DNA from 2 places in the Brachymonas sp. J145 genome. Region 1 is predicted to be linked to the other one. Evidence: predicted binding sites of a transcription regulator. Region 1 holds the regulator's gene; the other holds the start of a gene.

Evidence for each region. Region 1 encodes LexA, which represses DNA repair genes until DNA is damaged. Its sites were predicted from a motif close to ACTGTATNNNNATACAGT; they were not measured.
Region 2: a site for LexA is predicted at 4,490-4,507, ahead of recA (recombinase RecA). Genes of this name have one in related genera too.

What each region holds. Positions count from the first base shown of each region.
Region 1 is NZ_JAZDCI010000002.1:70,473-77,587, forward strand. Features, by position in the region: gene V1261_RS02645 (asparaginase) at 1-949, opposite strand, end outside; gene lexA (transcriptional repressor LexA) at 1,057-1,707, shown strand; gene V1261_RS02655 (hypothetical protein) at 1,859-2,287, shown strand; gene V1261_RS02660 (D-2-hydroxyacid dehydrogenase family protein) at 2,473-3,498, shown strand; gene sugE (quaternary ammonium compound efflux SMR transporter SugE) at 3,597-3,914, shown strand; RNA gene ffs (signal recognition particle sRNA small type) at 3,983-4,079, shown strand; gene V1261_RS02675 (ferritin-like domain-containing protein) at 4,264-5,121, opposite strand; gene V1261_RS02680 (UvrD-helicase domain-containing protein) at 5,239-7,115, opposite strand, start outside.
Region 2 is NZ_JAZDCI010000004.1:45,093-52,207, forward strand. Features, by position in the region: gene V1261_RS05460 (mechanosensitive ion channel family protein) at 1-1,378, opposite strand, end outside; gene holA (DNA polymerase III subunit delta) at 1-63, shown strand, start outside; gene V1261_RS05465 (glutamate-5-semialdehyde dehydrogenase) at 1,523-2,803, shown strand; gene recX (recombination regulator RecX) at 2,827-3,351, opposite strand; gene recA (recombinase RecA) at 3,384-4,454, opposite strand; gene V1261_RS05480 (MarR family winged helix-turn-helix transcriptional regulator) at 4,574-5,062, shown strand; gene V1261_RS05485 (ESPR-type extended signal peptide-containing protein) at 5,270-6,853, shown strand.

The DNA.
Region 1 (7,115 bases):
TGCGCGCCTTGACCGGCGTCAGCGGCAAGCCATCCTCCAGCGCCAGCGGGACAGCTGCGGCCGCTCCAGGCACGACATGGCCAGCCAGGCAGCGGCTGCTGCGCCAGACCGGCACACCCTGCTGCTGCGCCAGCGTAGCCGCCTGCTCCAGGCTGTGGTGCAGGGTGGCATTGCCGGTGCCCGACAGCACCAGCCCGTGCACTCCCGCCTGCAACAGCGCCTGTAGCGCGCGCGCACTGCTGCAGGCATGGCTGGCCAGCAGCTCCACCCAGGGCCAGTCGCTGGCCGGCGTGTCCTGCACCTGGCGCCACAAGCGGCTATCCGCCTGCGGCCAGGGCGCTGCCGTACGCAGCCAGCGCACGCTACCCTCTTCCATCCACGCCAGCAGGCCGGCATCACCGGGAGAAAACGCATCCAGCCGATAAGGATGGATCTTGCTGACCTCGCTGGCAGCAAACACCTTGCCCGCCACCACGGCCAGCACGCCACAGGCCCGCGCATCTGCCGCCAGCGTCAGGGCATCGGCCAGGTTCTGCGGGCCATCGCTGAGGCGCGCCGTGGCCGGACGCATCGCCGCCGTCAGCACCACCGCCTTGCCCTGTTGCTGCCAGCTGCCTGGCGCTGCAGCCAGCACCCGTTGCAGGAAGTAGGCGGTTTCTTCCAGCGTATCGGTGCCATGCGTAATCACCACGGCACGCACATCCGGTCGTGCCAGCGCATCGGCACAGGCCTGTGCCAGCTGCTGCCAGATAGCAATTTCCATGTCCTTGCTGTCAATCTGCACTAGCTGCCGTGCCTCCAGCGCATGGCGCCCGTCGCCTAGCGCCTGCGCGGCCTCCAGCAGGGCTGCAACCGGGCGTTGCGCGGCCTGGTAGGCAACGGCTTCGGCCGCACTGGCAGCCTCGCCGGCAATCGTGCCACCTGTGGCCAAAACAACAATTTTTTCCATTTGGGCGATTTCCTCTTGCCAAAGGCAAAAAGCTGGTTAAAAATACAGGTACTGTATGTGCAAACAGCATGTATGCATCCCCAGACCCCTAACCGGCAGTGTAGACTATGAAACCCGCGATCAAACTCACCGCTCGCCAGCAACAGATCCTGGACCTGATCCAGCAGGCCATTGCCAATACCGGCGCGCCTCCCACGCGTGCCGAAATTGCGGCAGAACTCGGCTTCAAGTCGGCCAACGCTGCAGAAGAACACCTGCAGGCGCTGGCGCGCAAGGGCGCCATCGAACTGGTCAGCGGCACCTCACGCGGCATCCGCCTGCGCCACCCCGAAGGCGATGCCCAGCCTGGCATGCTTGAAGCCCTGTCGCAACTGGCGCTGCCACTCGTTGGCCGTGTCGCCGCCGGCTCGCCGGTATTGGCACAGGAGCATGTCGATACGGTCTACCACGTCGCCCCCACGCTGTTTGCCCACAAGCCTGACTATCTGCTCCAGGTACGCGGCATGTCCATGCGCGATGTCGGCATCCTCGATGGCGACCTGCTCGCCGTGCAGGCCACGCAAAACGTGCGCAACGGCCAGATCGTCGTCGCCCGCGTCGGTGACGAGGTCACCGTCAAGCGCTACGAGCGCCGCCCCGACCACATCGCCCTGCACGCAGAAAATCCGGACTACCCCACCATCGTGGTCCAGCCCGGCGAACCCTTCGCCATCGAAGGTCTGGCCGTTGGCCTGATCCGCAACAGCGTGCTCATGTAAGCACATTCCTTAAGCACACCCCTTTTCCCAGGCTGCCACAAGGTGGCGGGCGTTGTTGATGCTGCCTCACGGGTGGCAGGGACAACCCTTGCGGTCAGCCAGCATTCCCAATCCTGCCTATGTGTCACCACAAGCCCATAGGAGCACCACCATGAATGCCAATACCACCTTCCAGGCCATCCGCAACTGGTTCACCGGCCAGCAGTCTGAAGCTGCCCAGCGCCCCATGGCCATCCTGCGCGATGAAAGCCAGGCCTACAAGCCAGCCAACACCACCGCAGCGACGCGTCCGCAACTGCCAGCAACGCGGCCCTACAGCGCGGCCGCCCGCCTGGCCCTGCGCCAGGCTAGCCAGCAGTCTCAAGCCACACTGCAGCTGGTACCCGCCACAGCAGCGACCCGCCCGCCTTCCCGCCTGTATGCCGCAGGCCGCACACCGGCCCTGCAAACTGGCGGCCATCCGCGTCAGCTAGCTGCAGTTACACTCGAGCACCTCTACCTGAGCGGCAAGCTGTCCGAGGTATGCCAGCAGCTGGAGCAACTGGTGGCCCAGGAAGAGCAATTCCTGCGTCTGGGCTGAAGTGGCACGCGCACGCTGGCAATAGCCAGTCGCGTGCGCCTCACTGTCGCGTCAAGCCACGACTGAAACTGACAACACATCGGGGGCGCGCCCGCAAGTGTTTCAAATTGCAAGCTTTCGGCAGTGAATGCAAATTTGCGCCTTGTCATCGCTGTTTTTACTTCAGCTTTGTGCACAATGTGCGCATGAACATTGTGATTCTGGACGATTATCAGGACGCCGTGCGCAAGCTGCCCTGCGCCCACAAGCTGGATGCCTTTAACGCCAAGGTGTACACCAACACCGTCAAGGGCATCGGCCAGCTGTCGGTACGCCTGAAAGATGCCGACATCATCGTCCTGATCCGTGAGCGCACCGCTCTCAACCGCTCGCTGCTGGAAAAACTGCCGCGCCTCAAGCTCATCGTGCAGACCGGCCGCGTGGGTGACCATCTGGATCTCAACGCCTGTACCGACCTCGGCATTGCCGTGGCGGCCGGTACCGGCTCGCCCTACGCCGCCGCCGAGTTGACCTGGGGCCTGATCATGGCCGCCAGCCGCCGTATTCCACACTACATGGCCAATCTGCGCCATGGCGTCTGGCAGCAGTCCGGTCTCAAGGCGTCTTCCATGCCGCCCAATTTCGGCATCGGCACCGTGCTACGCGGCAAGACACTCGGCCTGTGGGGCTTTGGCCAGATCGGCAAGCTGGTCGCCGGCTACGGCAAGGCCTTTGGCATGCAGGTCCTGGTAGGCGGCAGCGATCGTGCCCGCAACGAGGCCGCACAACTCGGCTACACCCCGGCCCTGAGCCAGGAGCAGCTGTTTGCTGACAGTGACTATCTGAGCCTGCACCTGCGCCTGACGCCCGAAACGCGCGGCACGGTGCGCCTGGAAGACCTGCTGCGCATGAAGCCGACCGCCACCCTGGTCAACACCGCGCGCGCCGAACTGTTGCAGCCCGATGCCCTGATTACCGCACTCAACCGTGGCCGTCCCGGCATGGCCGCCATCGACGTATTCGAGAACGAACCGGTACTGCAGGGCCAGGCCCTGCTGCGCCTGGAAAACTGCCTGTGCACGCCGCATATCGGCTATGTCGAGCAGGAAAGCTACGAGCTGTATTTCAGCCAGGCCTTTGACAGCATCCTGGCCTGGCTGGATGGCAAGCCGATCAATCTGGTGAATCCGCAGGCGCTGGAAATCCGCGACCGCCAGCTGGCCAGCCGCTGAGCGATCTGCTACCATTTTCATTTGCAGGAGGACGACCTCCCCCATTCCGGGCACATGTTGCGGGACGACCCGACCACACCCTGGAAAGGAGTCCCCTCATGGCATGGATTGCCCTCTTGCTCGCCGGCCTGCTCGAAATCGTCTGGGCCACCAGCATGAAGCTGTCGCACGGTTTCACCCGTCTCACCCCCTCGCTCGTCACGCTGGTCGCCATGGCCTTGAGCTTCTGGCTGCTCAGCGTCGCCATGCGTACGCTGCCGCTTGGCACTGCCTACACGATCTGGACCGGCATCGGTGCCGTGGGCGCCTTCATCGTCGGCATCGTGATGCTGGGAGAGCCACTCACGGCCATGCGCCTGGTCGCCGCCGTACTGATCGTCTCCGGCCTGGTATTGATGAAACTGTCAGCCTCGTAAACGCAGAAGCAGACAATCGATGCCCCCTGTTACGGTTACAGTGGGCATCCTGGTCTACAATGGTGGGCGACGGGCCTTCCCGCATGGTGAAGCGGCCAACCGGGTCAGGTGGGGAACCAAGCAGCCCTAACTGTGTAGCCAGTGCCGGGGTCAAGGCTCGTCACCCTTTTCCAATTTCCTGTTGTCTTTCAACACCTTGAATCACCACAGGTCATTATCCCCTGCTTGTATCACTTCGCTGTATCACGTGAAGTGTGATCCAGCCATATGACACTGGGCATCTTTCGACCCAGCCCGCATCACTTGGCTGTATCACTGCCATCACCCAGATGGCAGTTCTCATTCTGCCTCACGAAGCCACCACCCGCCGTGCCACCCGCACCAGCGTCGGGCTAATCCACTGCTCCAGCCGCGTCGGCAATTGCAAGGGCTTGAGCAGCATGCGCACCGCCAGATCGGCCGGCAACTGGCGGCTCACGGTCTGGTAGATGCGCTCGCTGATCGCCTCATAACTCTGCGCACCGTTGGCAAACATCGGCCCCTTGTGCGCCCAGACATGACGCAGTGCCACATCCGAATCGCTTTCGCGCAGTTCCAGCAGGCGCTGGTAGAGCACGCGCGCCACGCGCAGGCGTGACACCGGCTGCTGCGCCGACAGCTGGCGGAAATAGGCGAGGAAGTGCTTGTAATGGTTGACCTCGTCGGCGCGCACCTGGCTCAGCAAGCCGGTCAGCACCGGCTCGTCGCTGAGCTCGCGCAGCGTGTGGTAGTAGGTAGTGGTGCCCATTTCGACCACGCAGCGCGCCGCCATTTCCAGCGCCGGCTCCGGATCCAGCTCTTCCACCGTGCACATCGGGCCGTACTCGGCCATGAACCCCTCGAAGGCCTGCTGCCACGGAAACTGCGGCCAGGCCGCCTGCACGTAGGCGGCAAAGGCGCGACCGTGCTGCAGTTCTTCCTGCTCCCAGTGCGCGCCCAGCCATTGCGCCACCTCGGGCCAGCGGGCGTAGTGGCCAATCAGGTTACGCGTGTACAGGTCCGAACCGGATTCAATAAACGACGCGCTGGTCAACAGATAGAACAGCAGCTCATCATCGGCGATACGGGCATGGTCGATGCCGTTCCAGTCGATCTCTTCCACGCGCCAACGCATGCGGGCGGCGTGATCCTGCGCGGCGGCAGGCATGGGGGAGGCAAGGCTATCCATGATGGGATTCAAGGTACTGCAAGCTAAAGTCCCAGCATAGCGCAGCCGGCCTGCCCGGCAAGCGCCTATTCGGTGACAAATCATGACAGGCGACCAGCCCGGAGGCCGGCCCCCGTCTCAGGCCAGTTCCTGCATCTGCCCGTCCTGTGTCAGGAACGCCGCGCGCACCGGCGCGTCTGGATATAGCGCCTGCACCGCCTGCCGGTAGTCCTGCATCTGGCGGCGCAGCGCGGCCTGCTCCTGCGGCGCCAGCGAGGACTTGAAGTCCAGCACCCACCAACTGGCCGGTTCACCGGCCTGCGCACGCCGACGCACCAGGCGGTCGATACGCAGCACCTGCTGCTTCCAGGCAATGTCGATTTCATTCGCCTGCCAGTCGATCTGCAGCTCGTCCCAGGCCCAGGCCGCATCGCCTTGCAGAATGCCTTGCGCCTGCGCCACGACCTGGGCTGCCTGCGCCGCGTCCAGCTGGTAGCGCTGCTGCAAGGACTGGCGCTGCTGTTGAGCATCCGGCGGTTGCGCGCCCTGGCGATGCCATTCCAGCACCTTGTGCATGGCCTCGCCGAGTGTGGCCTGCAGCGCACGGCTGGCATCACGCGCCGCCAGATCGGCGGTAGTGAGCTGCACATGGCGCTGCAGCTCCGCTGCCAGTGGCGGCAGCTCCAGCACCTGCCCGGCCTGCACCGATGCGGCTTCGTGCGCCTCAGGCTTGTGGCTGATGGCCGGCCAGTCGGCCGCTACCGACAGCTCGCCGGCATCGTCTGGCTGCAGCGCGATGGCATCAGCCTGGCGCTGCCATTGCTGCCACCAGCTGTGCTCCTGCACGCTGCGCGGCTCGGTGCTGGAAAACGCCAGCACCTGGCGCGCCCGCGTCATGGCCACGTACAGCGCGTTCGCTTCCTCGCGCTCCTCGGCCTGCTGTTCCTGCTGCACCAGTGGCAACACCGAGGGCGGCGGATTGGAAAAGCTCTGTAGAAACACCAGCTGCGCCGGATGCGTGTGGCTGCCGGGCCAGTCCACCAGCACATCCATCGCCTTGCTGCGGCCCTTGGCGGCATCGGTATCGAGCAGCAGCACCAGCCCCGCTTCCAGCCCCTTGGAACCGTGCACCGTGAGCAGGCGGATGCCCTGCCCGCCAGCCACCGGCGTACCGGTCGGATCACCGCCGCGCATGGCGCGCACCCAGCGGTAGGCGCTGACAAAGCGGCCGCCATCGAACGCCAGCATGTGGCCGGGCAAGGCCTGCAGCCGCTCCAGCACGCCAGCGCGCTGCGCCGGGCTGGTGCGGGCGGCATAGCGCGCCAGCAAGTCGCCATCGCGGAAGATGGCATCGAGCGCATCATGCGGCAACCGTTGCTGCAGCCACTGCTGCCAGCGCTGCAGCTGGCGCGCCAGCGGCTGCCAGGGAGATACGGCCGGGTCGGTATCGGCATGCGCCAGCAGCCAGTCCAGCCAGCTGATGGCCGCCGGTTCGGCCTGCTGCGCGGCCTGCAGCACGCCCAGACGGATCTCCACCAGCTGCGCATCGTCCAGACCGAAGATCGGCGACTTCAGCGCACGCGCCAGCGACAGGTCGTGGCGCGGCGAGACCAGCGCATCGACCAGCGCCACCACGTCCTGCACCTCGGGCGCTTCAGCCAGCAGCAGCTTGTCGGCCTTGAGTGCCGGCAGGCCGGCCTCGGCCAGCGCGTGCTGCATCGCCGCCACGCGCGCGTTCTTGCGCGCAATCACCAGGATTTCGCTGGCCGGCGTGCCGGCCTGCACGCAGCGCTGCAGCCATTGCGCCGCCTGGCGGCATTCGCGCGCCATCAGGGCCTCCTCTTCCTCGAGCTGCGGCGTGGTCAGGCTGTCGCGCCAGCCGCTGGCGGCATCGGTCTCGGCCTTTTCCGGTCGCGCGATCTGCGGCAGCGTCAGCACGCAGCCAGCCACCTCTGCCGCCGTGGTGTGGGTACGGAAATCCGCATAGCGCCCCTCGTCCTGCGCCGATTGCATCA
Region 2 (7,115 bases), on a different contig from region 1:
CAGGCGCTGCAGCGCCTGGCCTTGCAGCTGTGCCGTCAGGCGGCCGAGGCGCGTCCGCGCTGAACATCCAGGCCTCGGGCCGCAGCTGGCGCATGTCGAAGCCGGTCGGCTGCTGGTACAGGCGCAGGCCGAACTCCGGCAGCTGTGCCAGTACATGGTCGAACAGGTCGCCCTGAATGCGCTCGTACTCGGTCCAGACAATGGTGTTGGTAAAGCAGTAGATCTCCACCGGAATGCCATGCGGTGACGGGTCCATGATGCGCACCATGCGCAGCATGTCCTGGCGGATTTCAGGATGGTTTTCCAGATAGCTCAGCACATAGGCGCGGAAAGTGCCGAGGTTGGTCAGCCGGCGCAGGTTGGCCGGGTCGCCGGCGGCGTCTTTCGGCAGTTGTTCCAGGCGGCGCTGGTTTTCATCGGCAATCGCCACTTCTTTTTCGTGCAGGTAGCCGCGCAGCAGATGCAAGCGGTGCAGCCGGGTGCGCTGCTCGTCGTTCAGGAACTGCACCGAGGTGGCATCGACCGGAATCGTGCGCTTGATGCGGCGGCCACCGGAATCGCGCATGCCGCGCCAGTTGCGGTAGCTTTCCGACATCAGGCGCCAGGTCGGGATCGTGATGATGGTCTTGTCCCAGTTCTGCACCTTGACCGTGTGCAGCATCATGTCCACCACCTCGCCATCGGCACCAGCCTGCGGCATGTCGATCCAGTCACCCACGCGCAGCAGGTCGTTGTTGGCCAGCTGCATGCCGGCGATGAAGGACAGGATGGTGTCCTTGAACACCAGCATCAGCACGGCGGACAAGGCACCCAGACCGGAGAGCAGCAGCAGCGGCGAGCGGTCGATCAGCACCGCCACCACCACGATCAGGCCGCCCATGGTCAGCAGCAGCTTGGCCAGCTGTACATAACTCTTGAGCGACAGCTGCTGGCGCGGCGAGGTCATGGTGTGCAGCGACTGGTAGGCCAGCAGCGCATCCAGCAGGGCGAGTAGCACGCGCACCACGTACCAGACCGCCAGCGCGGACAGCACGCTGGACATCAGCGTGAATACGGTGCCACTGGAAAACGGCGACAGCTGCATGCCGATCTGCACCAGCAGCGGCCCTGGCACACGGGCGGCGCGGCGCAGCACGCGCTCGTCCAGCACCACATGCACGCCGGCGGACAGGTTCTGCAGCCGGCCCATGACCTGGCGGCGCAAGGTCAGCAGAGCGAACTCCAGCAACAGGCGTAGCCCGATGGCCAGCGTCATCAGGCCGGCAAACAGCGTGAACATGCGCAGGCCGGGTGGCCAGGAGGCCGGCAGGGCCAGGGTGAGCTGTTGCAGCAGGACCTGCAGGCTGTCCTGCAGGTTGAGGTCGATGCGTTCAGGCATGGGCAAACAGGTGCGACAGCCGGGGCTGCCGGCCGGGATCGTTAACGGAAATGCGTCATGCAGCTTATCATGGAGGGATGGGCCCCTGTGGCCAGGTTGCCGGATGGGCTGGCAGCCTCCCTGTTATTCCGGATTCCAAGCGTCATGAGTACCGATGTGCATGTCCTGATGCAGCAGATGGGCGAACGCGCCCGCGCTGCCTCCACCCTGATGGCGCGCGCCAGCGCCGCCCACAAGAACACCGCCTTGCGCGAACTGGCACGCCTGCTGGGCGAGGCCGGCGCGCAACTGGCCGAAGCGAATGCAAAAGACATCGCGCGCGCCGAGCAGAACGGCCTGAGCGCGCCGATGGTGGACCGCCTGCGCCTGACGCCGAAAGTGATCGAGACCCTGCAGGAAGGCTGCCTGCAGCTGGCCGCCATGCCGGACGCGATTGGCACCATCAGCGGCATGCAGGAGCAGCCCAGCGGCATCCGCGTTGGCCAGATGCGCGTGCCGATTGGCGTGTTCGGAATGATTTTCGAGAGCCGTCCCAACGTCACCATCGAGGCTGCCAGCCTGAGCATCAAGAGCGGCAACGCCTGCATCTTGCGCGGCGGCAGCGAGGCGATCGATTCCAACCTGGCACTGGCGGCGCTGGTGGCACAGGCGCTGCAGGCGGCTGGCCTGCCGGCTGATGCGGTGCAGATGGTGCCGACTACCGATCGAGTCGCGGTGGGCCGCCTGATCGCCATGCCCGAGTACGTGGACGTGATCATCCCGCGTGGCGGCAAGAGCCTGATCGAACGCATCAGCGCCGAGGCCAAGGTGCCAGTGATCAAGCACCTGGATGGCAACTGCCACACTTACGTGGATGATCCCTGCGATCTGGACATGGCGGTCAAGGTGGCCGATAACGCCAAGACGCAGAAATACAGCCCCTGCAACGCGACCGAAAGCCTGCTGGTGGCCGAGGCCGTGGCAGCTGATTTCCTCCCGCGCATTGGCCGCATCTATCAGGACAAGGGCGTGGAAATGCGCTGCGATGCCGCATCGCGCGCGATTCTGGCAGCCGCGCTGCCGCAGGCGCAACTGGTGGACGCCAGCGAAGAGGACTGGGGCACCGAGTATCTGGCAGCAGTGATCAGCATCAAGGTCGTGGGCGGGCTGGACGAGGCGATTGCGCATATCAACCGCTATTCCTCGCAGCACACCGAAGCGATCCTCACCACCGATCACATCCACGCCCAGCGCTTCCTGCGCGAGGTGGACTCCAGCAGCGTGATGGTCAACGCCAGTACGCGTTTTGCTGACGGCTTCGAATACGGTCTGGGTGCCGAAATCGGCATCAGCACCGACAAGTTCCACGCGCGTGGCCCGGTCGGCATCGAAGGCCTGACCTCGCTCAAGTACGTGGTGCTGGGGCAGGGCGAAGTGCGGAACTGAGTGCTGCCAGCGGCAGCCGGGGCCTAGTCCTCGCTGCCGCGCAGCACCTGCCGCACCACATCGCCGCCAAAGCCGCGGCTGGCGAGAAAGCGCATCTGCTTCGCACGTTCCTGCGGCGTGGCGGGCGGCTGGCTGAACTTGCGCTGCCAGACTTCGCGCGCACGTTCCAGTTCCGTGCCTTCGAGCGTGTCCAGCGCCTGTTCAATGGTGCTGTCGTCCAGGCCCTTGCGGCGCAGCTCCTGCGCGATGCGTGCCGTACCGAGCTTGCCGGCACGGCGATAGACCAGCGATTGCGCGGCGCGCTCGTCGGACTGGAACTGCTTGTGCTGCATCTCGTCCAGCACGGCGTGGATGGCGGCCAGACGCTCTGCCGGCTCCAGGCCGGCTTCCGGGGGCTGGAGTTCGGCTTCGGTCAACGCGTCGGCATGGGCGCGGGCGCGCAGTTCCAGCCAGTGCAGCAGCTTGCGCTCCATCTCGGCACGCGAATAATCGCGCGCTGCCAGCAGCGCCAGCGCCTTGCCCTTGAGCGAGAGGGTGACGGGGCGCATGTCAGCAGCGCTCCCGCCACGACTGGCTGCGATCAGGCCTCGACATCGTCGGTGATGTCGCCATCCACGGTGTCGCTGCTCGTAGCGACGGACGCCATGCCGCTGATGCCCAGGTGTTCGCGCACCTTGTTCTCGATCTCGCGTGCCAGCGCCGGGTTCTCGCGCAGGAACTCGCGCGTGTTGTCGCGGCCCTGGCCGATCTTCTCGTCGTTGTAGGAATACCAGGCACCGGCCTTGTTGACGATGCGTGCCTCGACCGCCATGTCGATGATCTCGCCTTCGCGGCTGATGCCGGTGCCGTACAGGATGTCGAAACGGGCTTCCTTGAATGGCGGCGCGACCTTGTTCTTGACCACCTTGACCTTGGTTTCGCTGCCGACGACTTCGTCCCCCTTCTTGATGGTGCCGACGCGGCGGATGTCCATGCGCACGCTGGAGTAGAACTTGAGCGCGTTGCCGCCGGTGGTGGTTTCCGGGCTGCCGAACATGACACCGATCTTCATGCGGATCTGGTTGATGAAGATCACCATGCAGTTGGTCTTCTTGATGGTGGCAGTGAGCTTGCGCAGCGCCTGACTCATCAGGCGTGCCTGCAGGCCGGGCAGCTGGTCGCCCATGTCGCCTTCAATTTCGGCCTTGGGCGTGAGGGCGGCGACCGAGTCGATCACGATCAGGTCCACCGCGCCGCTGCGCACCAGGCTGTCCACGATCTCGAGCGCCTGCTCGCCGGTATCGGGCTGGCTGATCAGCAGCTCATGCAGCTGCACGCCGAGCTTTTGCGCGTATTGCACGTCCAGCGCGTGTTCGGCATCGACGAAGGCGCAGGTGCCACCGACCTTCTGCATTTCGGCGATGACCTGCAGGGTGAGCGTGGTCTTGCCGGAAGATTCCGGGCCGTAGACCTCGATCACGCGGCCGCGCGGCAGGCCGCCGACACCCAGCGCCACGTCCAGGCCGAGCGAACCGGTGCTGACAGTCTGGATGTCCTGCACGGGCTCGCCTTCGCCCAGGCGCATGATGGTGCCCTTGCCGAACTGCTTTTCGATCTGCGCCAGTGCGGCTTGCAGTGCTTTTGCCTTTTCTGCCTGATCAATCGTGCTCATGGAATGCTCCTGGTTAAATGAGGTGAAAAGTATTATATGTCAAAACATACAGCATGTATGCATGAGCAGGAGTATAGGCGAGGGTAGAATCAAAAAATCATGATTAAAGGGCAGTTTGCATGACTAACTATCTGCAGGAACCACGCTATACCACGGGCGATTGGCGCGCCAGCCATCTGGGCCGCCTGCTCGGCGAAGCCTTGCGCCGCTTTGATGCACGCGTGCTGCAGCTGATGGCACACGATCCCGAAGTGCCGCTGGCGCTGTCCAACTTGGCAGCGCGGCAGCAGGTGAGTGCGGCACATGTGCACATCACGCGGCATTTGTCCTTGCAAGGCAACCGGCTGACCGAGCTGGCCGAGGCTGCCGGCATGCGCAAGCAGGCCATGGCGGCCCTGGTGGACCAGTGCGAGGCCTGGGGCATCGTGCAGCGCGGGCCCGATCCGCGCGATGCGCGTGCGCGCCTGATCGTGTTCACGCCGCAGGGTCTGGCCTGGTTGGGTGGTTTTGAGCGCGCCGTGGCGCAGGCAGAGCGTGAATTTCGTGAGGCGGTGGGGACGGAGGTGGCGACGGTGGTGGCGCTGGGGCTGGAGGTGTACAACCAGTAAGCTAGGCCTGTCAGGGACTGTTGTTCAGGAGAATGGGGAGATCAGAATGAGATAACTGTCTGTACTGTGACATTTTTCACACTTGAGACTTAACCGACTAGCTTGGTTAAGAGATGCAAAAGATTGCAGGGGTTATATAACTTTTTTATGTAAATAGATGCATGCAACATGCTGCATTGGTTGCTTTGTCAATGATGAGGTGGAGACATGAACAAGTCGTATAAATCGGTCTGGAATGAGGCGCTGGGCGCTTGGGTCGCAGTTTCGGAAATAGAGTCGGCGCGTGGCAAGAAGAGCCACAAGGCGGTCCGGTCGGTCTTGGGCTTGTCGACGCCGGAAGACACGGGTGGTGGGCGCAAGTGGATGCTGCTGTCGGCAATGGTTGTGGCTTTGTCGGCTGTGCTGCCGTTGACGGTGCAAGCGCAACCGGTCGTCAAGTGCGAGATCGGTACCGGCGCGAGCAGCCTGCTATGTGATCCAGACAGGACCAATGGCGGCACGACATCGGCTTCCGGTGCCAGCGCGATCGCCATTGGCAAGGCGGCGAATGCGGCTGGTGATAGTGCCGTGGCGACCAACCAGGCGATTGCTGCAGGGCAGACGCACTACTACAGCGTCAACGATGGCGGCGTGCCTCAGGGCAACTACAACAACGATGGTGCCAGTGGCGTGAACTCGGTAGCCGCCGGCGTCAATGCGATGGCTTCCGGCGGCACTGCAGTCGCCATAGGCGACGGGGCATCCGCAAACACGAACGGCTCGCTCGCGTTGGGACGAGGTGCCGAGACCCAGCTGGCGTTTCCGTCCAACCCGAGTTCTGTCGGTAATGGCGAGAAATCGGTTGCGATCGGCTTTGGGGCAATCACCGCAGCAACCAGTTCGACGGCAATTGGCTATGGTGCAAAGACCTATGCGATCGACAACCTCCAGCCGCATAGCAGCGTGGCGATCGGTACCAGCTCGCTAGCCGGCGGCGTTGGTTCGACGACAGTGGGGTCGCAGTCCGGCATGGACACACATTCCCATGTCAACCTGGCGCTTGGCTGGAAAGTGGGTAACACGATCTATGGGACGGGGACCAACGTTGCCATCGGCAGCAACGGGACAGGCAGCAATTTGTTTGCCGATACCACCAATGTCCGAAACCAGGTGGCTGGAGAGAGCGTCGCAATCGGCATGAACGCCGGTTCGAACGTCAATGCGGCTCCTACCGGGTACTCCCACTACATGCCAGGACCAGGCCATAGCATTTTCATTGGAAATGGCGCAGGGAGCCCATCCACCGGCGACGTCAATGTGTTTGTCGGTCAACTTGCCGGCAGAAGTACAGTCGGCAGTTCGAACGTCGGCCTGGGTTTGTTCAGTGGTTGGTTTGTTAAGGGAGATCGCAACGTTGGTGTAGGCGAATTCGCAGGCGAAGGCGCAATTGGCAACAACAATTCATCGTATGGCTTCAATGCGGGCTCGCACCTGACTGGCGACGGCAATATTGCCATTGGTGAAAACTCCGCACGAAACACGACTGGCAATTACAACACCGCAATTGGCAAGGGTGCGGGTGCCAACACTATTGGCAGCGACAACCTTGCGTTGGGTAGCGGTGCAAATATGGCGGCGGGGACCGCACCGTTGACCGTTGATCGGGCAGTGGCGCTAGGCCAGAAAGCGGTGGCGGTCGGCAACGACTCAATCGCCCTGGGCACCATGTCCGTGGCAGGCACCACTAGCGGTCGCCATTGGCAAGGGCGCGCAGGCGCTGGGCAACCAGTCGATCAGCATTGGCACGGGTAACGTGGTCACTGGCCACAACTCCGGTGCCATCGGCGACCCGACCTACATCGACGCTGACAGCAGCTACGGGATCGGCAATAACAACGCGATCACCAGTGCGGCACCGAACGCGTTCATCCTGGGCAACAATAACGTTGTCAACTCCAGCAACACATATGTTCTTGGCAGCAACGTCAATAACTCGGCTACTGCTGGCGCGACACCCGTTCCCTACGGCAAGACGGCCGAGAACTCGGTCTATCTGGGTGACAACAGCACGGCC